2 regions of the Anaerosinus sp. genome follow, and region 1 is predicted to be linked to the other one. Evidence: riboswitches for the same ligand, from Rfam matches in the RefSeq annotation. Region 1 holds a riboswitch; the other holds the start of a gene.
The links. Region 1 has a riboswitch for cobalamin ahead of ACWZFG_RS00250 (TonB-dependent receptor). Riboswitches for the same ligand answer to the same signal wherever they lie in the genome.
Positions count from the first base shown of each region.

Region 2: linked by a shared signal. The riboswitch ahead of ACWZFG_RS04890 (sirohydrochlorin cobaltochelatase) and the one ahead of ACWZFG_RS00250 (TonB-dependent receptor) in region 1 are both predicted to bind cobalamin.

Region 1 is NZ_CBDNNH010000001.1:50,951-66,948, forward strand. Features, by position in the region: gene cydB (cytochrome d ubiquinol oxidase subunit II) at 1-792, shown strand, start outside; gene cydD (thiol reductant ABC exporter subunit CydD) at 794-2,518, shown strand; gene cydC (thiol reductant ABC exporter subunit CydC) at 2,515-4,233, shown strand; gene ACWZFG_RS00240 (hypothetical protein) at 4,290-4,784, opposite strand; gene ACWZFG_RS00245 (4Fe-4S binding protein) at 4,975-5,817, opposite strand; gene ACWZFG_RS00250 (TonB-dependent receptor) at 5,843-7,993, opposite strand; cobalamin riboswitch at 8,185-8,366, opposite strand; gene ACWZFG_RS00255 (hypothetical protein) at 8,778-9,056, shown strand; gene ACWZFG_RS00260 (hypothetical protein) at 9,058-9,543, shown strand; gene ACWZFG_RS00265 (KAP family P-loop NTPase fold protein) at 9,827-12,703, shown strand; gene dinD (DNA damage-inducible protein D) at 12,765-13,622, shown strand; gene thiT (energy-coupled thiamine transporter ThiT) at 13,656-14,264, opposite strand; gene ACWZFG_RS00280 (hypothetical protein) at 14,479-15,378, shown strand; gene ACWZFG_RS00285 (glycoside hydrolase family 10 protein) at 15,591-15,998, shown strand, end outside.
Region 2 is NZ_CBDNNH010000010.1:19,650-35,647, forward strand. Features, by position in the region: tRNA gene ACWZFG_RS04855 (tRNA-Pro) at 1-25, opposite strand, end outside; gene ACWZFG_RS04860 (ABC transporter ATP-binding protein) at 74-859, opposite strand; gene ACWZFG_RS04865 (FecCD family ABC transporter permease) at 859-1,788, opposite strand; gene ACWZFG_RS04870 (ABC transporter substrate-binding protein) at 1,874-2,845, opposite strand; gene cobI (precorrin-2 C(20)-methyltransferase) at 2,924-3,622, opposite strand; gene ACWZFG_RS04880 (sodium ion-translocating decarboxylase subunit beta) at 3,674-4,795, opposite strand; gene ACWZFG_RS04885 (OadG family protein) at 4,839-5,147, opposite strand; gene ACWZFG_RS04890 (sirohydrochlorin cobaltochelatase) at 5,421-6,302, opposite strand; cobalamin riboswitch at 6,428-6,604, opposite strand; gene ACWZFG_RS04895 (sirohydrochlorin cobaltochelatase) at 6,665-7,456, opposite strand; tRNA gene ACWZFG_RS04900 (tRNA-Lys) at 7,532-7,607, opposite strand; tRNA gene ACWZFG_RS04905 (tRNA-Gln) at 7,612-7,687, opposite strand; tRNA gene ACWZFG_RS04910 (tRNA-His) at 7,696-7,771, opposite strand; tRNA gene ACWZFG_RS04915 (tRNA-Arg) at 7,844-7,921, opposite strand; gene map (type I methionyl aminopeptidase) at 8,008-8,880, opposite strand; gene ACWZFG_RS04925 (YczE/YyaS/YitT family protein) at 8,976-9,653, opposite strand; tRNA gene ACWZFG_RS04930 (tRNA-Val) at 9,731-9,806, opposite strand; tRNA gene ACWZFG_RS04935 (tRNA-Glu) at 9,816-9,890, opposite strand; tRNA gene ACWZFG_RS04940 (tRNA-Asn) at 9,892-9,967, opposite strand; gene ACWZFG_RS04945 (aminopeptidase) at 10,111-11,223, shown strand; gene ACWZFG_RS04950 (nucleoid-associated protein) at 11,314-12,312, shown strand; gene ACWZFG_RS04955 (YdcF family protein) at 12,360-13,112, opposite strand; gene ACWZFG_RS04960 (glycerophosphodiester phosphodiesterase) at 13,297-14,448, opposite strand; gene speE (polyamine aminopropyltransferase) at 14,639-15,472, opposite strand; gene ACWZFG_RS04970 (ATP-binding response regulator) at 15,537-15,998, opposite strand, start outside.

The sequences.
Region 1 (15,998 bases):
CCACATGTATATGCAACGATGTTTAGCAGCTTTTACTTGGCATTGTTCCTAATGCTATTGGCATTGATTGGTCGTGGTGTAGCATTTGAATTCCGTAGTAAAGATGAAAGCCCTGTATGGCGCAACACTTGGGATTGGTTGATTTTTTTCGGCAGTGTAGTTCCGGCATTTTTATGGGGTGTAGCAGTAACAAATCTTTTGCAAGGCATTATGATAAACGAAAAGATGATTTATGTAGGTAGTTTTTTTGATTTATTATCGCCTTATACAATTTTAGGTGGACTTACCTTTGTCTTCGTTTTCTTATTCCACGGGGCGATGTTCCTTACGCTTAAGACGGAAGCATATCTTGTTTTACGCTCGCGTAATGTTGCTTTAAAGTGTGGTGCATTGGCAATTCTTTTATTTGTAGCGTGTATGATGATGACGTATACAAATACAGATTTATTTTCCAGTATGGCAGCAGGAAGCATCTTGACGATTGCGGCAGTAGTCTTTGTGATTGGCTACGGCTTGGCGTGGATGAAAAAGTACGGACTTGGATTTACTTGTGGTGCGTTGGCGATTATTTGTACGACGGTAGCTTTTTTCGTAGGGTTATTCCCACGCTTAATGGTGTCTAGTTTAAATCCTGATTGGAGTCTAACGATTTACAATGCAGCATCTACGCAGTATACTCTATCTATTATGACGATTGCTGCGATAGTTTTCGTACCAATTGTTCTTGTATATCAGGCTTGGACATATTGGGTATTTCGGAAACGTGTGACGGCGAAAAATTTGGAGTATTGATATGTTAGATGTACGATTGACAAAAGAAGTGAGAGATCAATACCAAAGAGGATTTTTTCTTGCTTTACTACAATTTTTACATTCTATCTGTATTGTTGGCGGAGCGTATTTTACCGCGTGGATTGTAGATGGGGTGTTTTTGAAGAGTCGGTCGGTAGAAGAAGCAGTACCGCAGTTTATGGTGCTGCTTCTCTTTCTATGTTTAAGGCCACTATGTATTTGGAGTATTGATGTGCTGGCAAAAAAAATTGCAGTGAGGGTAAAAAGCCGCTTACGCAAAGAACTTTCTCAAAGAATTTTTATAGCGGGCACAGTTACCTTAAATGGCGAAGAAAATGGTGCATTACTTCATCTACTGACAGAAAGTGTTGAATCAGTTGATGAATACTTTAGCAAATTTTTACCACAGTTGATTACAGTTGCAATTGCGCCTATTGTCATTATCAGTGTTGTTCTACCACTTGATTTATCTACGCTATTTTTATTTTGTATAACTGCACCGCTTATTCCGATTTTTATGATTCTTATCGGTAAAAGGGCAGAAAAAGCGAATCAGCGTCAGTGGAAAACGTTGTCGCATCTCAGTCAGCATTTCTTTGAGGTAATGAAGGGTCTCACTGTTTTAAAATTGTTCGGACGGAGCAAAGATCAAGAAGTGTTGGTACGGCGAAGTTCGGAAAACTTTCGTACGGCAACTATGTCTGTGCTTAGGGTGGCTTTTTTATCCGCGCTTGTTTTAGAAATGGTTGCAACTTTGAGCGTTGCACTTGTTGCGGTAACGGTTGGACTAAGACTTCTTTCCGGAGAAATAGATTTTTTACTGGCGTTTTTTCTACTACTTATTGCGCCAGAGTTTTACCAGCCACTTCGCCAATTTGGGAGTGCTTTTCATAGTGCGATTACGGCGGTTACAGCAGCCCAGCACATTTATCAAAGACTTGGCGAGGGTTTTGTAATGCGGGCAGAGCGTGGACAAAATTTTTGTGCGCAAAATGTTGCGATAGAGTTTCAGCAAGTAAAATTTGCTTATGAGAATAAGTCTGCATTTGCGTTAGATGACGTTTCACTTGACATTCCCGCGAATCAGCGAATTGCGATTGTGGGTACAAGTGGAGCCGGCAAGACGACGCTGATTCGGGCAATCTTAGGCTTTATTACGCCGCAAACTGGAGAAGTCCTTATCAATGGGCGAAATCTACAGAATTTAACGAAGCGAAGCTGGTTTAGCCATATCGCTTACGTTGGACAAAATCCACATATCTTTCAAGCGACGATTGGCGAAAATATCGCCCTGGCAAAGCGCGCATCGCTAGAAGAGATTAAGCAAGCTGCGAAACTAGCAAAAGCACATGACTTTATTATGCAGTTACCACAAGAGTATGAGACAAGAATCGGCGATGGTGGACAAAGTTTAAGTGGTGGACAAAAACGGCGACTTGCATTAGCTAGAGCCTTTTTGCAGGATGTGCCACTCGTTATTCTTGATGAACCGACAGCGGGAATTGATGTGAAGACAGAAATGGAACTTGAGGAGTCACTTGATGCACTGGGAACGAATCGGACACTGCTTTTTATCGCCCATAAATTAAAGCTTGCACAAAAAGCGGATAAAATCGTGGTTATGGAACAGGGAAGAATTTGTGAAATGGGGAGTCATGAGGAGCTTATTGCGCGCAATGGTACATATGCAGCTTTATATCAAGCCTATAAGGGGGCTTTACCATGAAGACATTTCTTCGATTATTACGCCTTATTTATCCTGTACGATGGCATATTGCTTTATCGCTATTTTTTGCTTGGGCTACAGTGATGAGCTCAGCGATGCTTATGGCATGTGCGGGCTATTTGATTGCAACAGCAGCCTTACATCCATTTATTTATGAATTATCTTTAGCGATTGTTGGCGTGCGTTTTTTTGGAATTTTACGAGCAGTGCTTCGGTATGCAGAACGGTGTTTTGCACACGATGCAACTTTTCGCATCATTACACAGCTTCGGGTTTGGTGTTATCAAAGATTAGAAGTACAGGCACCGGCAAAATTGCAGATATGGCAAACTGGTGCATTGTTTCATTTGCTTACTACCTCTATTGAACGGTTACAGGACTTTTATTTAAGAGTTATTTCCCCTCTAATTACAGCATTTTTAGTTTTGATTGCAGTAGGTGGAATCCTACTTTACTTTGCACCGCCGGCATTTTTTATTTTTGCTCTTGCCTTTTTGCTGATTGGCTTGGTAGTGCCGATGTGTGTTCGACAGTATAAGCGTTTGCATATGCAATCGTTATCTCCTGTGGAAGCTCGGCAAAAAAGTCTACTTTTAGATGGAATTGAAGGAATTGCAGAACTTACGATTGCGAACAAAGTAGAGTCTTATTTGATCAATCTTGAAGAAATGCAAAATCACTTGGCGAAGTTACAAGTTAAGGAGGCAAAAATTACGGCTTTAAATCATGCGATTGCTACGACAGTCGTAAATTTCGCATACTTCTTCGTACTTTTAGTGTTTTGTTATAGCGTTGCTGAGGGTGAGTTAAGTGGTGTTTGGCTCGTTGTCCTTTTACTCACGGTGCAAAGTAGTTTTGAAGCGGCAGTTCCGTTGCCGGCTGTTTGGCAATACGGAGCGTCTACATTGGCGGCGGCAAAATCAATTTTTTCTGTTGCGGATGCAGCGCATGAACCAAAATCGCCGATAGAAAAGCATTTACCTACAAAATCGCTTGATTTAGTGGTAAAAGAGGTATCTTTTCAGTATCAGCAGGAAGTACCGGTGCTAAAAAATCTATCTGTCATGATTCCTGCAGGGAAAAAGATTGCGATTGTTGGCGAAAGTGGTTCGGGGAAAAGTACCTTGGCAAATTTACTCTTAAAATTTTGGGAGTATGAGCAGGGTGAAATTACGTTGGGGGCAGTTTCGTATCGGGAAATGGAAGCGGAAGATGTGCGTAAATATTTTTGTGTAGTTACGCAGGAATCGCATATTTTTCATACGACTTTGCGTGAGAATTTTCTCATCGTCAAACCTGAGGCAACGGAACTAGAGATGGTTGAAGTGCTGAAAAAAGTCGGATTATTTGATTTTGTAAGCTCCCTAGCGGAGGGACTGGATTTTATCGTGGGGCAAAATGGGCAGAAGCTATCGGGCGGCGAAAGGCAACGCTTAATCTTAGCTAGAGCACTGCTAAAGCCAGCTCCGATTCTTTTACTAGATGAGCCGACGGTCAATCTGGATGCCAAAACCGCAGAGGTTTTTATGGATACGGTGCTAAGCAACACCAAAGAACAATCCTTAATTCTAATTACACATCAATTTGCCGGATTAGAAAAAATGGACGAAATTTTCGTCTTGGCAGATGGACGGATTGTTGAACATGGCAATTTTACAGAGTTGCTTACGCGCAAGCACCTTTTTTATCAGTTATGGCAATATCGGAATTATTAATAGAGGATTAAAGAAAAACTGCGCACAGGATGAAACAGTTCATTCTGTGCGCAGTTTTATAAGTTTACAAGTTCAAACTTGTGAATATGAAGACGTTTTTGTTGATTCAATTCCTCTATCGTTAAATCAATATTGCCGATGAATGGCAGGAAAGAATTCTTTCGCGAAAGATTTGTTTCGATCCCGAGCAGTATTCTTTGGTTAGGTTCAATGATGATTTCTAAAGGGGAATCAAAGCGTTGCCAACCTTCGCTCTTGGTATAGATTTTTAAATCGGCGGGCAACCCTGTCATGGTAATTTTTAAATGTAATGGGGCAGCGCTATTATTTTGAAAGGATTGTCTATCGCTAATTATACGGATTTGCCCACCTTGCAATACCTTTTTAGGAAATCCTAATGTTGCCAGGTTTATTGTTTCTGTTTGTGAATGCTTAGGCATGATTACTTTGAAGTGAAACGTTTCAGCGCGCTGACTTGTTGCATAGTAGCCAGCACAAATTGCAATGAGTATGCTGCAAAGAAAAATAAAGGCTTGCTTTTTGTAGCTCATTTTAAACGCTCTCCAAATGCATTAGAATTCTCATTCGAATGTTTATTGCGCTCCAAACAATAGTTTCCACAGATTGTGCCTGCCAGCACAATCCCACTGATACAGGCACCAGTGCAACTCCCGCAAGTTCCAGTGCAACTGCCTGAAAAAATAGTGAGACTCGCAAAGATTGGTGTGATGGCATACTTACTTATTTTTTGTTGCATAAATTCACTTCCTGATGTTTAAGACTCTTTTTTTCTGTAGTATAGGAAATTGCCTTTACAGGGCAACTTTCTATACATTGTTTACAGGTAATACAATGATGCGCATGGTGATGGAGCATATTTTTTTGTACCTGGAGTGCGCCCATTGGACATTGATCTATGCATTTACCGCATTGAATGCAATGTGAATGGTTAATTTTAAGACGCAATACAAAAGGAAATTTAGAGCCGAGCCAATGAATGAGATTTTGTGCTGCGCCGACAGGACAAATAAAATTACAGAAGCCACGTCCTCCTCTGGTAAATAAGCCAAACAAACCGAGCCAGAGAACAGCAGTGAAAAGAACAGAAGAGGATAAAACGGTTCTTTCCCCCATAAAGACGTAAAAAATACCTGCCTCTATTAAGCGATAATTACAATATGCACAAGCTAAATACCCACCAATAAATGGGGATAATAGAAAACCAATGAATATTCCATACCGGACTGGTACTGGATCAATATAGCGCGTCCAATTGATTTGAAATTTATGAGGGATAAGATGGCTTAAATATTCGCCTAGCGCACCTGCAATACATAGACGACCGCAAAAAAATGGCCCAAGGAGAAATGCGGAAGAGATGAATAAAAACATTGTAATTGTTTCTATTGTAAACTGGTCAAAAATTCGACCGCGCCAAATATGTTCAAGGGGAATACGCAAACAAAAATCATGAATATCTGCATAATTTTTTTTACCCAATAGATAAAATATAAATTTTTGATAAAGTGCAAACGGAGCATAAAAAAGAACGAGTCCAATTAGATAGCCGATAAACCTTTTCATTTTAAACATCACTATGCTTTTATATTTAGAAGGAATAGTTGACGCTCAACGTATAGGTTCTTCCGCTTGTTGCTTCGCTTGCATAGAATTTACGGTCTAATAAATTTTGAATTCCAAACTGTAAGTTGATTTGATCTGTTGCTTTGTAGTTTAGATAAGTATTCATTAGGAAGAAGGCATCTTCTGAACCATATTCCCCTGTATCAGCATCGGGGCTTTGTCTTTCACTGACATATTGCGCGTCAAGTCCCCAATTCGCTTTACCGTAGGTATAATCTACTCCCGCATGTAATAAATGTCTTGGAATATCCCAATTGCGGGTGGTTTGGTCGTTTGATTCGTTTTCGCCGCGTTCGTAAGTGTAATTAAAATAAGAAGACCAATTGTCATTTAGTTTGTGTTTTAATTCAAGTTCAACACCTTTAGCTGTGGCGTTATCAAGATTATAATAAGCCTTGACACCATTTTTTGTAGCTAAGGCAATTTTATCTTTAGTTTTTACATGGAAGAGTGTAACTCCCAAGGAAGTATTATCGTCTAAGTCTCGTTTCATGCCAAGTTCAAATGTATTTGAAGTTTCTGGCTCTAAATCTGGGTTTGCTTGTACGCTTGACATTGAAGTGCCGGCACGGCGATATAGTTTGTAAATGCTTGGTGGGTTGAAGGAATGTCCATAGCTTGTGAAATAAGTGGTTCTATCGTCAGCCGTGTATTCAAAAGCAATTTTTGGACTTACTTCACTAAATGATTTACTAGGGAAATCCTGCCTGCTATTGCCTGAAGCAAGATAAGAGTAGCCCCCTTCTTTTTTATATTGATCAAAACGCACGCCCGTATATACTTTCCACTGCTCAGACAAAGTGTATTGATCTTGGGCGAAAAGAGCAAAGGTATGGGTCGAGCCACTATTGATGCTGGAAAGCGAAGAAATAGAATTCCAATCGTTCCAATTGGTCAAGCTGTAAGAGGTATAAGTCATTTTTTCTTTCATCCAAGCGAAGCCAGCAATCACATTATGCTTATCGAATTCCCATGTTTTTTGGAAATCAAAATTATAATTTTTGCTTGGATAACTTGCCAAACTACCTTTTCCATCCCAATCAGTAGAGGTGGCGGATGAATCGGCAGAGCTATAGCCTTCTTTCTTCAAATCAGTCATACCAATGCCAATTTTAATTTGATTTTCATCATCACGGTAGTTTATTTTATGTATATCTTGTTCGCGTTCGCCAATATAACCAAGGTAGTCAGAAGGCTTAATGGTGACATATTTACCATCTTGTGTAAGGATCGTTCCTTTAAATATCTGATTCCCAGCGCTATCGTAAATATAGCTAAAAGGATTGTTATAAGCGTAATTATAATTATTGTGGGTATAAGAGTATTTTACTGAACGATTATCGTCGATATCGTAGGTGAAGTCGACAAAATAATCTTCACTGATTTTCGATTTTTCGCCGCGACCGCCAATCACATATTGTCCGCTTCCTAACATTGGAAGGTCAGCGGTTGCAGAGGAAGAACCAGTAGTCTTTCCAGAGACCGTTTTATAATAACCGCGATATCCTTGCGTAGAGCGCTTTTGATAACCGATGTTAAAAGAAAGATCGTCATTGACTGCACCATCTATGCTTATGCCGCGATTCCATGTATTGTTACTGCCAAAAGATACGTTCATATCAACGTTCGTTTCTCCGGTGGATTCTTTGGGAATAATATTGATAACACCGGCAACAGCATGACCACCATAGAGTGATGATCCAGCACCTCTAACGATTTCGATGCGTTCGATTTTATTTAGCGGAATGGAATCCCAGGCGATACTACCGTCAAAAGCGGAATTAATTTGTTGACCGTCATATAAAACAAGAATATCTTGACCGCTAAATCCACGTAGTGATAAGCCGTTTTTCGTTTCCGCCGTTGGTGATAAATAAAAACCAACTTCGTTTTGCAGTGCCTCGCGTACGCTAAAAATTTGTTTCTTTTCTAAATCTTTGGCAGTAATTACAGTAACATTTGCCGGAACATTTTTTATGCTTTCGCTTGTTCGTGTTGCTGTAACAATCACAGTATCTAATGCATATTCATCCAATTCCTCTGTTGGTGCAGCTTGTACTGTCGTAGATAATGCAAGTGCTGTTAAAATCATAATCGCTATGTTTTTCTTTCTCATTTGGAAATCTCCTTATGTTGTTAATTTTGCCTCTTACCGTAGAAAATAACGAAATATTAAGAGGGCAAAACAGCGAAAGAATAGATGCTAATGAATAAAAAACTCCTTCTGCGTAAAGCCACAGAAGAAGTTATATTTTTAAACAGCAAAAATACTGCCCTAAAAATTCCCTCCCTATCGCTCGTAGGTCAACGGTAATTGTTAAGCAGGCAGTTCTCCTGGCTCTAGTTCATCGCTTATCCAAGCCTTCCCAAAGCTGCGCTTCAGTGACATCATATGGATTTGCTCCCTATTACAGTGGCGGGACCGCATCGGTATTGCACCGATTTCCCTATTAAGCCCTAAACGGGCACCTTGCTCCTAAATATTCGATTGTTAAATACAATTGCATATTATATCATAAATAATCATAATGTCTAGTGAAAAATAGAATTTTTGCAGTTTATGCAGTAATCTATATCCATAAAAAATGCTTGGAGGGGTATAGATGAAAAATCTTTTTTGCTAAAAGTTGTAGTAGATATTTGTATGTTTACTTTGTTTCCGATAACGGCGTATGCGGGAATAATGATTGAGATTGATGGTATTAAAGCGTATTTGCCAAGCGATGTATTGTAATAACTTTGCGATTTTATCAGCTTGGGGCAGGAAAAGCAAAGGTTGCATAAGAGAGACAAATTTTCACTATGGAAATAAATGTTTAGTAAATAAATTCTAGAGGAAAATAGTTAGGGAAGAACGAAGTGTAATTAAAGTAGCAAAATTTATTTTAATGGAGGATTCGATGTCAGAACGATTGACTTTGCATGATGTACTTAGGGAATATGGAGTTCCTTTGATTCGCTTGGATGTGACTGCGGGCCAAGAGGAAACGTTGGCGCTAAGAGAACGATTAATGGCGATTCGTAATGTGAGTGGAGGAAAAGAACAAGGATACTTGGAAGTGAACTGTTCTTTTTATATTGATGTTCACGATATTGATCGTTATTTGTCAGGTGAATTACCAACATTATCAGAAATTTATGCATTTCCAGAAGATATTAAAGCGCATCAGGAGGAATAAGATGAAATTTTGTAGAGTATTTGCTATTTTGTTGTTATGTTTTTTTAGTGTTTATACAGTGAGTTATGCAGCGATTGGTGGGAGTAAAATAAAAATGTCTGCACCAAAAACTACGCAAAAAGCACCAGTGAATAAAACTCAGCCACAAAAGGATGGCTATAAAGAATCAGCGCCAGCAAACAGTTATAGTGATAAAGCACCTGCGGCAAACTCGAAAGCGCAAAGCAGTGCAGTAAATAGCGCTGCAACGAAATCAGCTTCACCATTTGGTGGAATGATGCGTAATATAGGGATATTCGCCGGTGGTATGATGCTCGGCAGCATATTAGGAAGCATGTTTGGCATGAATGGTTTTATGTCAGATATTATGGGCTTGATGCTCAATGTACTTATTTTTGGTGGCGTAATTTTGTTAGGAAAAACACTTTGGGATAAGTTTAAAAGCAGAAAAAATGAAGACGAGAATGTATATAATCGCCGTCGTTAAAAAATAAGATAAGGGCTGTTGCCTGCGAAAAAATTTTCGTTAGCGCAATAGCCCTTTTGTCGTATATTGATAAAACAAAATTTAAATAAAGAATATGGACTATCATTCATGTTAAGTGTCAGTTTTGATGGAATTTTTACGTAGATAAATAGATAAATACACGCGGGATTTAACTGTAATTGGCTAAATTAATGGAATTATCTGAGAAATAATGTAGTATTTTGATAAAAATAAAAGGGAAAATTCCAAATTTATGATAAAATGGTTAAGAGGTGATAAAATAGTGAAAGAAAATCAAAACGTAGCTATAAATTATTTGTTGTTATCGAAATTATTTTTTATCGGGTTGTTAATTACTCAATTTTTTATTATATCTACAATTATTGAAAAACGAGTATTTGAAAATGAAAAATATCTTGAAATGCTCGTTTATGGAATGATCCTTTTGGGAACTTTCATTAAGTTGTTTTTGGGGAAAATATATATTCTTTTTATAAATAATCGGTTTGATTTATTTGCTATTTTATTTTTAGGTGTTTTTTTCGGCTATTCCTTTAATGAGATAAGTTTTAATTTGTTTAGTAAAATAAATGCGTTATCTGATTTAAAATTGGTAGCTTTGCTATCAATTCCCGTAATGTTATTTGTATTATTTGAGTTAAGAAAAAATCGCTATTATGATAACAAAGATGCAATGAAATCAGCTTTTATCAGTGATCGGGAAGTTCAGAAAATAGCGGATGATAAGTTTGAAATGGCAGATGAAGCGAATAGGTTTGCTGAGCGAGTTTATAATTTTGGAGCATCGGATAGTTTGGTTTTTGGTATTGATGCTCCATGGGGAACGGGAAAAACAACATTTGTTAACTTATGCAAAACGTATTGGTGGAAAAATCATGAGAAGAAGATGATTGTGTATTCGTTTAATCCTTTGCAGTATAAAAATAAAGAAAATTTATTAGAAAGGTTTATGGAGGGATTAATTAGAGAAATTAATAAGAAAACATTTGCTCCGGAGCTTGAATTCTTAATTTCAAGATACGCACGTTTTATAAAAGAGTCTAAATTTTCATTTTCATTTTTTGGTTTAGGTTTAGGACTTCCGCAGTCAAGTGAATCTATTGAAGATGCTTTTTCTCAACTTGAAGGGTTTTTAGCGGATTTTGACAAAAAGATTATTGTTATCATTGATGATTTAGACCGATTGGACTTTGCTACAATAAAAGAGGTTTTATGTATGGCTAAGAAAGCATTTATGTTACCTAATCTTTCTTATATATTGTGTTATGATACAGAAAATATTATTGCATTAGACAAAATGAATTCAGACCCAGATAAAATTATTGAGTTTTTAGAAAAATTCATAAATGTTAAAATGAATCTTTATTTAGATAATAAATTATTAGTGCAAAATTTTACAGAAAGACCAGAAGCATATTTTCCGGAGAAAGAAAGAGAAAGTTCTCAATTTGTAAAAAATGCGATAATCGGGCTAAAAGAAATTTTTGGATCGAATGAATTCCATGCGTATTTACCATTCGTTAGCGATTCCAGAAAGATTAAGATGCTTGTCAATACAATTATACTACTGGGGATAGATAAAACTGATTTTGAAAATTGTGATATCAATAATGAGGATCTTATTCACTTGTTACTTATTTATATTAACTATCCTAGCGCGTTTAGAAAGATCTATAATAGTGAAACTAGCGGAAGAAAAGGATTTTTTTCTGTGATTATTAATTCAAAGCAGGCGGAGAAAGGGATGAAATATGTTCATTCCGAACAATATGAAAAATATTTAGCTAGTGTTAATGATAACCAAAAGTTTCTTTTGAATAAAATTTTTAATAGAGAGGATATCGTAGGAAAATCTGATCAAGATATTTTAAGTGAAAAAAGGGATTCGTATGCGTGTTTTAATAAATCAACTCCTCCACGGGAAGAGGGAAATTTAGAAAGATATTTAAAACTTATTACTAAAATGGTTTACCCAGAGAAAACAAAACAAAATGCATTTTATAATAAGATAAAAACAGACTTTTCCCAAGGAAAATCATTGAATGATATTTTTAATGGCACAGACTTTTTACATAACGAATCTGTCATTTTCAATTTTTGGGAAAATTTAAAACATACTAGTTGGAGTAATTTTAAGCCAATAAAGTGGCGAGAAATTAGTACTTACGTGCTTGAAAATATAGATAAATATTCATTAGTCAGTGGAAATAATATGGTAGATTTACGAAATTATCTACCTAATTATCTTGTGGAGTACTTAACTAAAGAGATTAATTGTAGTAAAAACTGTTGGGAGGATGTTGAAGCATGGATATTGGGGAAAGACATCCATGAGGGGAAAGGCATATTAATGACTCTGGGCAAGAGAGAAATACTGGGGTTACATGATTTGTTGAAGTTTAGATGGTGTTGTTATTTGCAGGGAGAACCTGATTTAATACATACATTAGCAAATTATAAAAAGTTAGCAAGTGGTGAAAAGCAACAAAAAGAGGATATTCAAAAGATAGCAATTCAAGAAATGCGCGAAATTTCACAAGTTGTGTTTCAGATTTTTAAATCTGAATTTCTTGATAAGAGAAAAAACTTTTTTGTTGAAGTTGATAAATTGCACAATAAAGATTTCATATCAACATATTTTGCTCAAGAAAATGATAGTGAGATATTAAACGAAGTGATTTTAAAAGTTAAAGCTAACATGAAAAACTTTATTGTTCGACAATTGGGGAATTCATCTAGTTCTCAAGGGATTGGCAGTGGCTGTGGATATTATGATATGGAGGGCAATGAAGATAAAAAGGGAATAAATCTTGAATTTAATAAATATCTTTTTGAGATTTGTTTTAACCCTGAAAAAAATGAGAATAATTATGCAAATTTTTTAGATTGTTTACTCTGGGATAGTTTCCAAAATAATGAAGGGAAACCTGAGCTTAGTCTTGATGATATTACAGCTTATTTAAGCAAAGAGAAGTTACTTGATTATTGGGAGGAGTATGGTGAGCGGATAAAATCTAAAAATTTTGAAGCAAGAAAGTGTTTCACCCGTAATTATACGTTAGTAGATTTTGACTGCTTATATGATATTTTTGCGAAATTAGATGAATTTTGTGAAGTGGAAAATGACTCCATAAATTAATAAAGGGTTGATAATACGAGGCTAGAAGATCATTGACTCATAAAAAGGGGAGGGAAACGTGATGGATAAAAATAAAGTGTTTGTATTAAAGCAGCAGTTTGATATGACGATTCAGCTTGAAGAAGCAGATGAAGTTGAATTTTGGTATGCCCGTGATTTAATGAAACTATTAGGGTATGCGAGATGGGAAAATTTTGAGACAGCAATTAAACGTGCTGTGGAATCTTGTGAAAATACAGATATAATTGTTGAAAACCATTTTCGTGACGTCACGAAAATGGTTCCTTTGGGTAGTAATGCGAAAAGACCAATAAAAGATTACATGTTGACGCGATATGCATGTTATTTAATTGCACAAAATGGTGATCCCGCAAAACCAGAAATTGCTTTTGCACAAAGTTATTTTTTAACTCAGACACGAAAACAAGAATTAATTGAAGAACGCATACAATATATTGAACGGGCAGAAGCAAGAGGGCGGCTAAAAGAATCGGAAAAACGTCTTTCACAAAATATTTATGAACGTGGTGTTGATGATAAAGGGTTTGGACGTATTCGATCTAAAGGGGATACGGCACTTTTTGGTGGTTATAATACTGCGGATATGAAGGCTAAATTGGGAATGAAAGAAAATTGCCCTTTGGCAGATTTTTTGCCGACATTGACGATTGCCGCGAAAAATTTAGCGACAGAAATGACAAATTATCGAGTTGAAGAAGAAGATATGCAAGGAGAAAGAGCAATTACAGTAGAACATGTGCAAAATAATCGATCAGTACGTCAAATGTTAGGTGAACGCGGCATTCAGCCAGAAAATCTACCTCCTTCTGAAGATTTTAAAAAATTGGAACGTCGTGTTAAAAGACAAGAAAAACAACTTGCTAGTAAGTCAGTGATACTTCCAATAGAAGAAGACTAAAAGTAAGCGGCCGGGTTGCATGAAATAGATATTTTATTTTACTTGCTTCATTAAATTTTTTAGAGGAAGCAGTTTAAACAAAAATAAAGTAATCATAAGCTCTGGCAATAGATAGCTGGCATTAAAAAGAAAAGCGTAAAGGTAGGGCGAAGTTCCTTCTGGTGCATAAGAGGCAAAAAAGACAATACCAGAGATGAAATGACAAATAAAACGCCCCAGCACAGCAATAGTAGTACCAAGAAAAATGCGAGTAGGGAAATATCCTGCTAGACCAATCGCCATATAAGGAAGCGGATAGTCAAATAATACCTGTACAGGATGTAGAATATAAGGATTAAAGAGAAGGTTAATTACGCCATAAAGGAATCCGGTGAGGAATCCAATTCCCGGCCCATAGCAAAATGAGAGAAATAAAAGTGGCACCATCGAGCCAAGCGTGATACTGCCTCCCTGAGGCATATGATAAATTCGGATTTGATGTAAAATAAAGGCGAGAGAAATCATAAGGCCCATATGGGTAATTAATTTTGGCGTTAATTGTATCTTTTTTACGCGAAAAAGAGCAAAAAGTAATATGGCAATGCCTAACAAGGCGAAAATACTCGTTGGATGGGAAGCAAGCTCAAAAAAATTTTTAAACAAAAGAACATCTCCTTACATTTCAAATATAAAGCAATCGTTGAGTTCAGAATCAACTAGTATCTAGCATACTACGGGGGAAATTTTTTTGCAATTTAGCATAAAAATTACCGGTTATGCTGTTGTTTTTAAAGAAAGGATTGAATTGGGATTAAATAGGTGTTATGCTGGAATGGAGTAAGGTGACGTTTATATAATTAATAGGGAGAGATCGTAGATGAAAAAAATAATTTTTGGAATTTTTATTGTTCTTGGGTTATTGCTTAATTTTTCAACTGAACGGGAAGTTTTTGCGGCGCAGCAACCAAATAATATGGATGAGAAGCAATACCTAATGGATTTACATAAGGATTTTTATGCTGAAAATTTAACCGCGCATATTTTAATTAATGCAGAGACTCCAATGGGAAATCTGAATTTTGATATGAATGTTATTGGAAAGAGCTCGGAACCAATTGTATATAAAGTTACGAATAAAATGACATTTCAAATGCTTGGTCAAACAGCAAATGAAGTTCAGGTGATGCAGTATGCTCAACAAAAGGGAAATGATCTGGAAGTGTATACGTTAGACAATAAAAAATGGTACAAACAAAAATTTAAAAATTTTAAAGGAACGTCATCGGAAAAAGAGCTTATGGAGATGCAACTGGCTCTAATTAAATCAGTAACGATTCAATATGAAACGGAAGATTCGTTAGATGCCGAATATATTTTCGATTTTTCCCCAATTGGTGAATTCATTGAAAGTTCATTATCAGAGGATAAGGACGTATTTAAAAATGAAGCAGATAAAAAACAATTTATTAGTGTTTGTAAAACCGTAATGAATCAAATAGGTGAAATGCCATATAAGGAGCACATTGATAAAAAGAACAAATCTATTACTACAACGTTAGATTTTTCTGACACAGTAAGAAGATCGGCAGATGCAATTATGGATCAGTTCCCAGAAATGAAATTAAGAGACAGAGTTGCAGTTAAACAATTTTTAGATGCCTCTACAATCAAAATGAATACTGAAATAAAACCTATGGATGGTAATGAAGAAATAAAAGTACCTGAAGAAGTGATAAAAACTGCAGAAGAGGTAAAATTAGGTAAAGTAAAAAAATAAAAAGAGAATAAAACGATAAGGCTACCTCAAAAGGAAATGTTTCCATCTGAGGTAGTCTTCTTTTTTATTAGATCAAGACGGATTACTTAGAAAGTAAAAGAGTACGGTCGAACAAAAATAAAAAAGGTATATTAACTAGGCGTTAATATAAAATAATATAATGAAAGGTGTTACTTTATATTGGGGCATAAACCAAAGAATGAGGTAGAAAGATGAAAAAGTTTATACAGTTGATATTAGTTAGCTTAGTAATAATTGTCGCTACACAGATAATCGGATGTGCAAAAGAAGAAGTTAATCGAAATGCTGCTAAGCGTGATGTAAGAGCAGTTTGGATTAGCACGGTTTTTAATTTGGATTGGCCGTCAACGAAAGGGGATATAAATGCGCAAAAGAAAGAATTTATAAAGATTTTGGATGATGTTAGCTCACTTGGCTTTAATACGGTAATTGTACAAGTAAGACCAAAAGGAGATGCGTTATATCAATCGAAGATGAATCCATGGTCAGAGGTTCTTACCGGTATACAGGGACAAGATCCAGGTTATGATCCGTTAGAATTTATGATAAAAGAAGCGCATAAAAGAAACCTTGAAATTCATGCGTGGCTAAATCCTTAT
Region 2 (15,998 bases), on a different contig from region 1:
CGCTACCAAACTGTGCTACACCCCGAATTCACTATTTATTTTACTCCTCTAAATAAAAAAATCAACAGCTATTTTACGATTTTTCTAATTGTATAGGCATAAAGATATACTTTCCAGCCTTATTTTTAAAGACCTCTGCTGTTACTCCAAATACTCGTTCAAACATATTTACATCAATTACATCTTCTGGACTGCCCTGTCCTTCAATTTTTCCATCTTTCACAATGATAATTTCATCAGCAAATTGCATGGCATGATTAATATCATGTAATACCATAACAATAGAAATCCCATTTTTTTTATTTAGTTCGCTAATAATATTCATCACTTCTAATTGATGTGAAATATCTAAATACGTAGTCGGTTCGTCAAGCATTAATAAAGACGGTTGCTGTGCTAGTGCCATTGCAATCCAAGCACGTTGTCTTTCTCCACCCGACAAAGTATTTACGAATCTATTTTGCAAAGAAAGAATTCCCGTTTGTTTTAACGCCCACTCTACAGTATCCTTTTCGTCAAATTCTGACTTAGCCCACCACTTCCGATGCGGAAAGCGTCCGTATTCAACTAAATCTTTTACCGTTACATCAGCCGGAACTTGGGGTGCCTGCGGTAAAATTGCCATTTTTTGCGCCAATTCTCTCCTACCCATTTTTTTAATGTCTTCTTCCATAAAAGATATAGAGCCTGACTTACACTTTATCAAACCTGATAAGGCTTTTAATAACGTGCTTTTTCCGGATCCGTTAGGCCCAATAATAGCGGTTCGTTTGCCCCGTTCTATTTGTACTGATATGTCTTTTAAAATAACCTTTTCATTTATTTCTACTGTAATATGTTCACCTTTTAAAATTTTCATTACAACTCTCTCCTTAATAAAAACAAAAAGAAAGGAGCACCAATAAACGCCATAATAATCCCTACCGGTAATTCTATTGGAGCGAATGCCGTACGTGCAAACGTATCACTAAATGTAACTACCGACATTCCTAATAATGCCGAAGCAGGAACCAGGTACCGATAATCAGACCCGATAATCAATCTAGCTGCGTGTGGAACAACTAATCCAACAAAACCTAATAAACCAACAACACTTACTGCACTTGCCGCTAAAAGCGCTGCTACCGCAGTCATCAGAATACGTGTTAATTCCACGTTAACACCTAGTCCACGAGCAATCTCATCACCTAGCTGCAAAATATTAAGATATTTCGCACCGAAGAAAGCAAGAAGAAAACCAATAATAGCATAAGGAAGAATAATATCGACATGCGGCCAGCTACGCGCTGCGAGACCTCCAACCATCCACATCAAAGCTCCATGGACTCTGTCACTATAAAAAATCATCAATGCAGATATTCCCGAACCAAGAAAAGCCGAAACTGCTACGCCAGCCAGAATAATACGAACGGGCCTGATTCCACCTTTCCAAGCTAAGATATAAATACAAACGGCTGCGAGCATTGCACCAATAAAAGCTACAGGTGTAATCAAATATTCCATTGCCGGAAATAGAATCATAATTGTAACTCCTGCGAGTCCTGCGCCTGATGAGATCCCAATGATATGTGGATCAGCTAATGGATTTCGCATAATCGCTTGTAAAATTGCTCCCGATAATGCTAAATTCATTCCTACTAAAAGTCCAACAATTGTTCGCGGCAATCGAATATTATAAATAATTTGCTCATTTGTTCCTACTATCCCACTAAATAATGCTTGATAAATAGATTGATAAGAAATATCTACAGCTCCTTTAATCAAGCTGATCATAATTCCTCCAAGCATTAATATCGTAAATAAAATGAGAACAGATATCCGCCATACTTTAATTGGAATCCCAAACTTTTTATATTCATTTTCATGTATTGGATTATTCTCCATTCATAAATACCTCTGGATATACTAATTTAGCCATCCTATGAACTGCTTCTGGATAGTGAATACTTGGATTAAGTAAAAATAACTCTTGTGGCAAGAAATATATCTTTTTATTCTTTACCGCTTCTAAAGAATTCCAAGCAGGATTACTTTCTACATCTTCTAACATTCGTTTTTTTATCGCCTCTAGTTCACCCATAGTAACAACAAAAATAACTTCTGGGTTACTTTCTACTAATTTTTCTAAACTATATGGAGTAGAGTCAGGATCACTTTCTAAAGCTTTGCTACCTGTAGCAACATTTTTAAAACCAAACATCTTTGCAGTAGACCCAGCTATACTACTATCCAGTTCTACGGTTACACTTTTAGCTGTAGAATGAAGAATTGCCACTCGTTTGCTTTCCTTTGGAACTTTATCAACAATATTTTTCACTTCTTTTTGCATTTTTTCAACCAATGCTTGTCCCTTAGCTTCATTTCCAACAACTTTCCCTAATAATTGAATTTTATCTATTACATCTTCATATGTTTTCATTTTTAATACAATCACCGGAATATGATTTGATTCTAAGATTGGAATAAATTTATTATGCATACCTTCATAAGCTATGACTAAATCAGGCTGAAGCCCGACAACTTTTTCAATATTAATCTGATAAACAGCGCCAACTTCTTCTATTGCTTTGAAATTTTCGGGAACATTAGATTTCGAGCTTGGTCTGCCAATGAGCTCTGCGTCAACTTCACTAAGAATTTCTAAAAAAGACGGTGATAATGCTACGATTTTTTTAGGATATTTATCAATGAATACGCTTCGATTTAAATCATCAATAACCGTTATTTTATTCTCCGCTGAATCAGCAGTATCCATCTGCTGTTTTTGATTGCCACATCCAGCTATAATCGATAAAGCAATCACAATGGCAAGAATAAAGAGACTTCTATATTTAAACTTTCTCATATAAATCTTTTCCTCTTCTTTTACCTTAAAATAAACTCAGCTTCACGTGGAACATAATTCCAGATGAAGCTGAGAAAACTATCTACGACGAGATAAAATAGTCGATAAGTAATTAACTTTTTTATCTTTCGCTTTTTCTAAATCATGAATAATTTCTTCTTCCGGCAATCCACAACGACTAATCATAACCGCTTTATCCGTTAACTGATTCTCTGTTAAACAATCTACGATTTCAGAGAAATTCTTATATACTTTCATCAAAACTACATTATCAGATACAGCAATTGCCTGTTTTACTTTAGCTTCTTCTGCTGTTGCTGGAATAATCGTTAAAATATCATTACCTTCAACTAGAGGATAACCAAGTTTACTCCCTATCGCGCAAAAAGCTGGTATTCCTGGAATTGTTTCAATTGGATACCCTTCGTTTTCTAACAATCTAAAAACATAAATATATGTACTATAAAACATTGGGTCACCTAAAGTTAAAAAAGCAACCTTTTTACCGGCTTTTAGTAATGCTAAAATTTCATTTTTGTTATTTTCCCACGCTTCAGGTGATTTCTCAAAGTTGACTACCATTGGGAAAACTTGTTTTACAATTTCTACATCATCACGAAGATATGGCCTAGCAATAGAAAGTGCTACACTATCCTCTTTTTTTTCAGTTTTTGGTGCAATAATGATATCGACTTCTTTAATCGCATTGATTGCCTTCACCGTTAATAATTCTGGATCCCCAGGCCCAACGCCGATACCATAAAAAATTCCTGACATTCGTTATCCTCCTAACTTACCTAACCAAATATGCTATTATAGCATACCACATTATTTGAACATAGCCAACATAGTTCCTGCTGCAACAGCAGTTCCGATTACACCAGCAACATTAGGCCCCATTGCATGCATTAACAAATAATTGGATGGATTCGCCTTTTGACCAACAACTTGACATACTCGCGCTGCCATTGGAACAGCTGAAACGCCCGCTGCACCAACTAATGGATTAATTTTTCCTCCACTTGTCCAGTACATAACTTTACCTAAAAGAACTCCAGATGCTGTACCAACTGCAAAAGCAAATAAACCTAACCCGATAATTTTTATTGTTTGTATATGTAAGAAATTTTCTGCTGACATCGTAAGTCCAGTTCCTGTCGCTAAGAAAATTGTTACAATATTAATTAAAGAATTCTGCGCTGTATCTGACAATCTGTCTGTTACTCCAGATTCTCTAAATAAATTTCCAAGCATAAGCATACCAATCAATGAAGTAATTGGTGGTAATAATAAACTAATTACAATCGTAGATACTACAGGAAATGCAATACGTTCAAATTTAGTTACTTCACGTAATTGTCCCATTTGTACCGCACGTTCTTTTTCTGTTGTTAAAAGTTTCATAATTGGCGGCTGAATGAGTGGAACTAACGACATATATGAATATGCGGCGACAGCAATTGCACCTAACAGATGAGGCGCTAATTTAATTGTCATATAAATTGCTGTAGGACCATCTGCCCCACCAATAATCCCAATCGCAGATGCTTCTTGTACAGTAAACCCAAAGAACATTGCACTTGCTAAAGCCGCAAAAACACCAAATTGTGCTGCTGCACCTAGTAATAACATTTTGGGATTTGCAAGGAGCGGCCCAAAATCTGTCATTGCACCTACACCTAAGAAAATCAACGGTGGAAAGATTTCATATTGAATTCCGTAAGAAATCGCCTGCATGACACCAGGCTCAACATCAAAACCAGTCTTGGGTATATTTGCTAAAAGACAGCCAAATGCAATTGGACCTAATAATAATGGCTCAAATTTTTTGCCAAACGCTAAATACAATAAAAGAATACCAACTAAAATCATGATGCCATTGCCTATACTAAACCCGGCATATCCACTATTCGCCCAAACTGACTGCAACGCAATACTAAATGCTTCCATTTATTTATACCTCCTGTAAATAATTCTTTTTACTTCAATAAAGTTAATCGTGTATCTCTTTTATCGAGGTAATTCTCACGTCGCGATACCCATACGCCATAATTGCTGTGGTAATAACTGCAACCAACTCTTTTTCCTGTAATTTATCTGGTAAATCATCTTCAGAAACAACAACAGTCGCTGGCTGCATAGGTGCAGTCGGAATAATTTTTTCCGTGTTTTTTTTCTTCGTCGGATCAATAAAATGAATAAACTTAATCATACATCCAAGCAACCATAAAACGCCGAATACAATGGTCATGTTAATTAACATGATTAAAAAGGGATTTGTTGTTACTGGCTCTCCATTCATAAAAACCCCACCTTTCTTCGTATTTTGTATACATATTAAACGTATCAAAAAATACCCTATAAGTAGAAATACTATATAAAAGTGGATTTTCCTTGTCGTTTTAGTAGAAATTATTAAATATCTTACAAATCCCAAGGATTTAACACTTGAAAAAATTTTTTATAAGTGAACTTTATCGACAGTTCGTCTCATAACTAAAGTCTTTAACTAGATTAAATATATGAAAAGATATGCACCCTTAATGCATATCTTTTCATATATTTTAATATTTTATTATTTCAAAGCTTCAAGAGCATGTTCTACATAAATTGCTTGAATTGCCACGTTACGTCCAATTCCACCAAATTGAACTTTAGTTTTATAACCATCCTTTTCAATCATAGATTTCCAAGAATCTTCTTCATCACCAGCCATATCATTATTGGCATGATCACCAGACACTACCATCAATGGCATAAATACTGCAGATTTATATCCACGTTCTTTAAACATCGCATACATGTCTTCAAAATTTGGATGGTCAACTTCTTCAACAACACCAATTAAAACAGACATTTTTTCAGCATCAAATGCAGCTTGTAATGTTTTATAAGTGTTGCCAAATGACTTATTATTATCACGCGGCGATCCATGCCCCATGAAAATGACAGCTTCATCTTTTTCTAAAGCTGGGAATTGTGTTGCTAAAGCAGCAGCCACAATTGCATAATCTTTTTCGTCAGTCATCAAAGGTTTTCCCACGGAAACTTTAGCAAACTCCTTTTCAAATTTGCTAACTGTTCCTAAAACTTTTCCTTCGTATTCTTCTCCATGAATCAAATGCGTTGGCTGAATTAAAATATCTTCATATCCTTCTGCTTTTAATTCTTTTAATGTTGTTTCTAAATCATTTACTTTAATTCCTTGGTTTTCTAACATACGTTTCATTACTATTTTAGATGTAAACGCTCTTCTAAACTCACGATCAGGGAAAGCCTTCTTTAATGCATTTTCAATCCCCTCAATATCATTTTGTCTAGCTTCCTCAAAAGTAGTACCAAAACTTACAACAACTAAAGCTTTTTTACTATTTGCCTGTGCAACAGAAGCTCCCGTCATAAATACCGCTGAAACAGAAAAAACAACTGCCATTACTCCACATAATAAAGTTTTCATAAAATCCTCCCATATTTTCATCTTTAGAAAAATAAAAACCTTTTCTACTTCGCATAGAAAAGGTTCATCATATTCAGTAATAAATATAAGACTGACGAATCCCCCTCCCTATCGCTCGTAGGTATAACGGTGATGTTAAACAGGCAGTTCTCCTGGCTCTAGTTCATCGCTCACTCAGCCTTCCCAGAATTATTTCCAGTGACATTTTTGAGTTTGCTCCCTATTACAGTGGCGGGACCGCGTTGGCATTCAACCAACTTCCCTATTAAGTCCTTGCGGACACCTGTTTCTTTTATTTAATTTTACAATTGAATCGATTCGTGTCCAATAATACCATTAATGAATACCACTGTCAATAAAGACTATAACAATTTCTTAATTTTCCCTATGTAAATCTCTTGTACCTCTCTATTTTCACAAATTCCATGCGGATAAACTTCCACCTCATACCCCGCCTGTTTTAATCTATTTTTCCATGAACTTTTATCATCAGTCAGCAATTCCTGTTCTACATGTCCACCTGCAATAAATAATAAAGGCATGAGGATAATTCTCCTGCCTTTAGACTTTACCGCCAAACACTCTACTATATGCTCAAGACTAAAACATTCCTCCATTAACCCAATAAATACAGGAAGCTTCATTTTATTAAATGTTGATTGCAATAATTTATATTCTTGTAAGCACCGATTTTTTACACCATGCCCCATGAAAACAAATTCACAATCATCGAAATTCTTAAACTGCTTTTGTAGTGCAAGGGCTAATAAAGTATAATTCACTTCATTTTCGCTCGCAGTTCCAACATACATTAATGGTTTTCCAATTTTTAAACTGTTAAAAATCCGCCTCATTTTTTCTGCAACTTTAACAATTTTCTCTTCATACTCTTTTCCTGTCGCCAAATTTGTTGGCTGTATAACAACATCTAAAATACCTGCTTGTGCAAAGTCTTCTAAACATTCCTGAACACTTTTAACAGTAATTCCTTTGTCGTTAAGCTTTTTAGAAATAAATACTGAAGTAAAAGCGTTTTTGACAACTGCATCTGAAAAATTCAATTCTACTTGTTTAACAAAATCATTCAATAATGAATGTGCGTTTAAATTTGCAGATCCAAAACTTGTAATTAAAATTCCTTTTTTCTTTTCCATTTCAAATTCCTTTATGATAATAAAATAGCAAAAAAGCCCTCTAACCTATGTGTTAAAGGACTTCTATCTCATAAATGGTGATCCACCCGCGACTCGAACGCGGGACACCCTGATTAAAAGTCAGGTGCTCTACCGACTGAGCTAGTGGATCAAAATGGCTGGGGCAGCTGGACTCGAACCAACGCATGCGGGAGTCAAAGTCCCGTGCCTTACCAACTTGGCTATGCCCCAGTATTTTATGGGGTGACTAGTGGGTCTCGAACCCACGAATACCGGAGCCACAATCCGGCGTGTTAACCGCTTCACCATAGCCACCATAAAAACTGCTGTAAACCGTCATTTATTATAACAAAGCAATAACTTTATGTCAACTTCTTTATAAATAAATGGTGACCCTGGCAGGACTCGAACCTGCGACCCTTTGATTCGTAGTCAAATACTCTAATCCAACTGAGCTACAGAGTCACGTGCTTTACTTGTAATATTATATATATAAACAAATAGATTGTCAACACAATTTTTAAAGATATTTCAATAATTTTTAAAATGATTTATTTTGCTAAAATTTCTACACCATCATCAGTAATTAAAACGGTGTGTTCCCACTGTGCAGATAGCGAGTGATCTTTTGTATAAACAGTCCAATCATCATTTTTATCTATATAAACAGCATATTTTCCTGTATTAATCATTGGTTCAACCGTTAATACCATACCTGGTACAAGAAGCATTCCTGTTCCAGCTTCACCAACATGAGGTACAAATGGTTCTTCATGGAATTTCTTTCCAATCCCATGTCCTCCTAAATCCGTTACTACTGAATAACCATGCGCATGCGCATGTAATTGTACAGCTGCACCAATATCTCCCAAAAATCCCCATGGACGAATAGCTTCAATTCCTTTTATCATACATTCACGTGCTACACGAACCAATTTTTCAGCCTCTTCACTTACATTGCCAATCATAAACATTCTTGATGCATCCGCATAATATCCATTGTAAATCGTTGTGATATCCACGTTGACAATATCACCATCTTTTAAAATTGTATCTTTAGATGGAATTCCGTGACATACAACATCATTAATTGAAACACAAATACTCTTTGGATATCCTTCGTAATTTAAGCAAGCCGGAATGCCACCTTGTGAAACAATATATTCATGAGCCAATTGATTTAGCATCTCTGTATCAACGCCAACTTTCATATGCTCTGCAACTAAATCTAATGCTGCATCATTAATGACCGCACTTTTTTTTATTCCTTCAATATCGGTTGGTGTCTTTATAATTGTATGAGGTGGGCGAATTTGACCTTTATAAAAATCCAGTTTTATACTCATTATCTTTTCATCAAATTCCAAGTGACATTTTTTGTATTTTTTCCCACTTCCACACCAACATTGCGAATTTCTATCCATGTATTTATCCCTCTTTCCGTCTTTTACAATGTAATTATTATATACCGTAAGTAGAAAAAACAAAAGGCTTGCTTTTATTCTATGCAATTTAGAATTTATTTTACATTTAATCTTTTTTTGAAAAATGGCAAACAAAAAATTAAATTGCCATGTTCATCAGGATAACTAAGCCTCGGTAAATAAACTCTTACCATGCTACCTACCAAAAAAGCGGAAATCACCGTACCTTCCCGAATCCCATGAATTTCGCCAAAGTAAATCAAAGATAACGTAAGCGCTATAATTACAAGTGAAACATCAAAAGCGATTTTTGTATAACCAAAATTAAACTTCCACTGCATTGCAATCGCATTTACTAAGCCTTCGCCTGACATCATAACTACATTGCCAATTACCTGCAACGTGACTCCTAATCCCAACAAAGCGCAGCCAATAAACAATAATAATAATTTAAATAAGTAATTTTCTGGCTGTATCAGAGAAAATAAAAGCATCGCCAGATCTATAAAACAACTAAAAATTAGCGTCATTGGAATCTGCAAAAATTGAATGTACTGAAACTGCCGTCGTAAAATAAATATTTGCCCTATAATAAAAAGCATATTAACAATGAATGTAAAACCACCTAAAGTAATCGGATAACGAAAGCTTAAGATATAAGGTACACTTGAAATCGGCGATGTTCCCAAGAAACTTTGAATAATTAAAGCAATGCCTAATGCCATAAAGAAAATTCCACATATAAACAAACAATATCGTTTTAAAACGGTCACTTTGTTTCACCTTCTTTAATTTCTAAACTATATAAAAACAAAACCCTCATCAAAGATGAGGGTAATATTTCTTAGTATGGTGGGCGATAACAGGATCGAACTGCTGACATCCTGCTTGTAAGGCAGGCGCTCTCCCAGCTGAGCTAATCGCCCATATAAAATTGGTGACGCGTACGGGATTCGAACCCGTGAAGCCGCCGTGAAAGGGCGGTGTCTTAACCACTTGACCAACGCGCCATGGCTCCTTGAGTAGGACTCGAACCTACGACCGATCGGTTAACAGCCGATTGCTCTACCAACTGAGCTATCAAGGAAGGAACATTTATTATTATAGCGGATTGTTTTAAATAATGCAAGTACTTTTTTTATTTTTTTTGCAGGTTTTATAAATTTTTTTCCGAATTCTATCTAATACTAGCTTTAAACGCTAAATAACATCTAAAGGAGTCTTTATTTCATGGATCCAAGAATAGAAAAATTGGCTCATCAATTAATTCACTACTCAACAAGATTGCAAAAAGGTGAAAAAATCCTCATTGAAGTATTCGACGACGCACATCCACTTGCAAAAGCATTGATTAAAGAAGTATACAAAGTAGGTGCACTTCCTTTCCTAACCGTCAAAAGCAATGTCTTACAAAGAGAACTATTGCTAGGTGCAAGCAGAGAGCAACTCGACTTTATTGCCTCTTATGAATCTATACGTATGCGTGACATGAATGCCTATCTCGGTATACGCGCAAGTCAAAATGTCAGTGAACTCTCCGATGTACCAAGTGAAAAAATGAGTTTATATCAGCAGTATTGGCAGAATCCAGTCCACAGTAATATCCGTGTTCCTCATACGAAATGGTGCGTTATGCGCTATCCTAATGGTGCAATGGCACAGCTTGCTAATATGAGCAGTGAACAGTTTGAAGATTTCTATTTCAACGTATGTAACCTCGATTATGCAAGAATGGCTGAATCAATGACACCACTTATTCAGCTAATGAATCATACAGACAAAGTAAAAATCGTGGGTCCTAATACCGATTTGACTTTTTCGATCAAAGATATTCCCGCAGTAAAATGTTGCGGTCTCCGCAATATTCCCGATGGTGAAGTTTATACCGCACCAGTTAAGACTTCTGTAAACGGAAAACTATCCTATAATACACCTGCCGTTTATCAGGGGGTATCTTACGAAAATATTTCTTTAGAATTCAAAAACGGAAAAATTGTAAATGCAACAGCAAATCATACAGAGCAAATCAATAAGGTATTTGATACTGATGACGGATCTCGTTTTATCGGTGAATTCGCACTTGGTGTAAACCCATATATCACAAAGCCGATGAAAGATACTTTATTTGATGAAAAAATTTCCGGAAGTTTTCATTTTACCCCAGGTATGGCTTATAAAGAAGCGAATAATGGAAACTCCTCCTCCATTCATTGGGATTTAGTTTGTATTCAAACTTCTGAATATGGCGGTGGTGAAATCTATTTTGATGATGTATTAATCAGAAAAGATGGACTCTTCACCATACCAGAACTTCAAGGACTCAATCCTGAAAATTTAAAATAGCATTCCAAACGTTTCTGACTGGAAATAATACTTGCACTTCGCTTATTTCCAGTCAAAACTTTTACTTTACATAAAGAAAGAGGTATTTCGATGATTATTATTAATCATTCTATATTACATATATTTGATTTCAACTCAGGTGTAACTGTTTTTTCTGATAAAGAATTAGCCATAGAAAATAGTGTAGAAACATTCTTGCTAAAACACTTAGAAAAATCATTTACCGACACTAATCTTAAAACAGGTAATTTTTATGAAACCAGTCCATTTAAAGCTTCCCTTATCAGTTATTTAAATGAGGAAATTCCTTTTGTTGATTTTTCTAAAACACTCGCCAATCATGCTTATACGATGATTCAACGGGTCGAAAATCCTGAATCTGCCGATTTGTTAATTTGTGATATTGATGTGGATACTGTCCGTTATATCGCTTTATTAAAATGTAATAATCGTATGGGCTTTGTTCATCAAGTCATGCAAGATGATGGTGGTGTTAAAAATGATATTATCAACCATTACGCGATTATGCCCATGTTATCACAAAAAATTGATGAATGTGCATTTATTAATGCTGAAACATTAGAAATTAAATTTACAGATAAAAAATACTCTATCGATGGTGATGCTGCATTTCTTCTTTCTGACTATATCTTGCAATGTAACTTTCAACTATCAAGTAAAGACTCATTAAAAGCCATGCAGACAATTGCCAAAAAAATAGCTGAAGATCATGGGCAAAATAGCGTCGATGCCATAGTAAAAGCTAAAAATTACATTGTAGATAATATTGAATACTCTGAATCTGTAAATCCCGAAGCGTTAGGTAGGCAAGTCTTTGCCTCTTCCCCTATGTTGCAAGAGGAATACATTAAAGAGATTCAAACTGCCGGAATCAGCCCTCAAGTGAATCTTGATCGTGAATTTGCTATCAAAAAAACAAAAACGCATAGAATTAAAACTGACACAGGTATTGAGTTAATTATTCCTGTTGAATACTTTGAAAATCAAGACTACGTTGAATTTGTCAATAATCAAAATGGTACCGTTTCTATCAACTTGAAAAATATTGCAAAACTCATCAATAAGTAAAAGGAAATCCATATGTATGCATTCACTTACATACATATGGATTTTTTTCATTTCATTATTTTTCCACCTAATATACCTAACCATTCATGAAAAAATATACAGGAAGCTTGTAGAGCGGAACTTGATGGAACTATTTTATTTAAATAAAAGTCATTTTTACCACTTACTAAGTAATCCGCTGGAACAGGCAAAACATCAATGCCTTCTTTCTTAAAATTCATCATAGAGCGCTCCATATGAAATGCAGATGTAACTAAGATTGCTTTTTCATATCCATTTTGCCTCATAATTTCATGTACCAATTGTGCATTCTGCCGTGTATTTAAACTATTGTCCTCAATGATGATTTTTTCTTCTTCAACACCAATCCCCATTAGCATTCTCTTTGCAACTAAAGCCTCTCTGCCTGAATCAGAAAAAACCTTTCCACCAGACACAATAATCGGAATCTCTAGTTGATGTTGTAACCTCGCTGCCATCAATAAACGATTTGCTGCACTACCAGATAAGTTGCCCTCTCCATCAATATCCGGCGTTTCCACTGTAGCACCTCCACCCAGCATAATGATAACATCCCCATGAATCGTTTCTGGAACCGTATATTGACTTTCTAAAGAATGAATTAAATAAGAACTAACATAGGAAGTAGAAAAAATATAAAAAACTAATGTAATTCCCATCAAAATTTTTGACCAAAACCGATTCGTTCGCCAAATTAAAATACTTACGAAAAAGAAAAGAAGAATAAAAATACCTGGTGGTAATAAAAAAGCGGCTATATTTTTTAAAGCATAAATCAATATGATTTACCTCCCCTCTATATTTTATTAATTTTATCAAAACTATATCTAACATGCAAAAATTTCCCCAAAGTGTGAAATGAAAAATTATCTATTTATATATCAAATTAAATTCTTCCTAAAAATCAATTTGATATATAAATAGACAGGTTCTCCCGAACCTGTCTAAAGCGTTATTTATTGTTTATTCTGCGGAATCCCCACCGCCAGCCATTTTTTTCGTTTTTACGTCTATATAATCTACACCCGTATGATATTTACTCTTAGGATTTATCGTTGGCTCATGCAATTTAATTCCGCGTTTTTCTAACACACTGCGTAAAACCCAAGGCTTATCTGAAATCATACCGTCCACACCCATATCAATCATCATATTGATATCAGTTACACTGTTTACTGTCCAAGGAACTACTTTCATTCCAAGCTCATGTGCCAAATCGACATCTTGCTTGGAAATTTCCGGATAATAAGGTGATACAATATCCACCCCAATCGCTTTTGCCGCTAAAATTGGATTGCCTTGATAATCATCAATATCCAATCCACCAAGCCAAGGGGATTTTCCTTTCTGGTATGCTCTTAATGATACTGCATCAGGCCCCCAAGAAGGCTGTTCCTGCCATAAAGCCACCAAGGAAATATTTGGATTTATTTTTTTCATTTCAATTAAAGTTCTCCAGTCAAACGACTGTAATAAAACGCGATCTTCCATACCATATTTTTTAACAACATCATTAAATGCTTTTACAAACCGAACAGGATCTACACTATTTTTATAAGCATCCCCAGATAATGGGTCAGGATAAGATTTTGTTTCTGCATTGACAATAACTTTTTTATCTCCATATTCCTGAATTAATTCAAACAATTCATCTAACGTCGGTATCTGTGCACCTGATACTGTTATCTGAGTCTTCCCATGCCCTTCATAGTACTCTCCACAATTAGGATCCATAACGCCCACATCAAATTTTCTAAGTTCATCTAATGTCATTAATCGAATATCGTATTTTCCATCTTCTACATAATTTCCATTTTTATCCCTTGTGATCTTGTGATTTAAAATTGGATTATGACTCATCACAATACGATTATCTTTTGTCAATTGCATATCACATTCAATTGATGTAGCTCCCATTTCCATTGCATATGCATAAGAGTATAACGTATTCTCTGGACGTGCATCACGGCCACCACGATGTGGCTCAAAATCAAATACATCAAAACTTGCTTTTGCATAAGCTTGCTGTTGACTGACAAAACTTCCACCTAACCCAATCACGGCAGCTGTTAGACCTGCAATCACCATACGTCTCATTATCTTGCTTCTCTGCATCTCTTCTCATCCCCTATATAATTATAAATAAAATTTTCCATTTATATTATATCTTTAAATTTTTAAAGATACAGTCAGATAAATTCTGATTTTTATTACGGAATATTTTAGTAGTAACTCAATTTAATTATATTATAAGGATAAATTTATGGCTGCCTTAAATTTTTATATTAAGACAGCCAATTTATCATTATTTAATTAACTCTTGTACGAATTGAGGCAATGCGAAACATGCTTTTTGTATTGCTGCTGTGTAATAACGAGTTTCTAACTTTTGACGATTTGTTAAATCTACATCCATTGGTTTATACTTTTTAGAACCAATAGTAAAACAATGCATTCCACCTGGATAAATTGGAATATATGCTAAATACATATCATGAATCGGGAAAATGTCTTTTACATCTTTCGCAATTTTTTTAATTAATTCTTGATGATAAAAAGGCGATTCTGTCTGCTGAACAAATAAACCATCCTCTTTGAGTGCTTTATGTACATTCTTATAAAATTCTTTTGTGAATAGGCCTTCTCCTGGACCAATTGGATCAGAACAGTCTACAATAATTACATCATACGCATTTTCTGCAGCCGCCATATGAGCAATTCCATCACCAATTTTCAACTCTAGCTTAGGATGGTTTTCACGCATTGCCACGCTAATTTCCGGTAAATACTTCTTAGCAGCTTCAACTACCATACCATCAATTTCCACCATTTCAACTTTTTCTACACTATCGTGGCGTACAACTTCACGTACAGCTCCACCATCACCACCGCCAATGACCAAAACACGTTTAGGATTCGGATGCATATAAAGCGGAACATGCGCAATCATCTCATGATAAACAAATTCTTCTGCAATACTCGTTTGGAAAACTCCATCTAAAACAAGCATTCTGCCAAATTGATATGAATCTACTACTGCAACATCCTGAAACTCAGATTTTCCAGTAAAAAGAGTTTCTTTTACCCTTGTTGTTAAGCCAAGATATTCAGTTTGATTTTCTGTGCACCATAACTGCATAACGATTACCTCCAATAGACAAAAATTCTCTGATAATAGAATTACTTTATCTTAAAAAAGCAGATTAGTCAAATCTAGTTTTTCCTAGAACCTTTCCCAAAACCTCATATAGTAAATCGGTATTAATCGGCTTTGCTATATGATCATTCATCCCCGCCTGTTTTGATTCTTCAATATCAGAATCAAAAACATTTGCTGTCATCGCAATAATTGGCACAGCGGCCGCATCTTCTCGATTTAATAAACGAATACTCCTCGCTGCTGTTAATCCATCCATAATTGGCATTTTGATATCCATTAAAATAGAATCATAATACCAAAGTGGGGATTTTTCAAACATTCTCAAAGCCTCTTGTCCATTTTTTGCGGTTTCAACCAAAAGCTCTTTTTTCACAAGGATAGCAAGAGCGATTTCCATATTAATTTCATTGTCTTCCACAACCAATACTCGTCTGCCATTAAAGTTTAACTTATCTGTTACCGCCTTTTCTCCTGCTTCTATATATCTGACCACTTCAAAATTCTT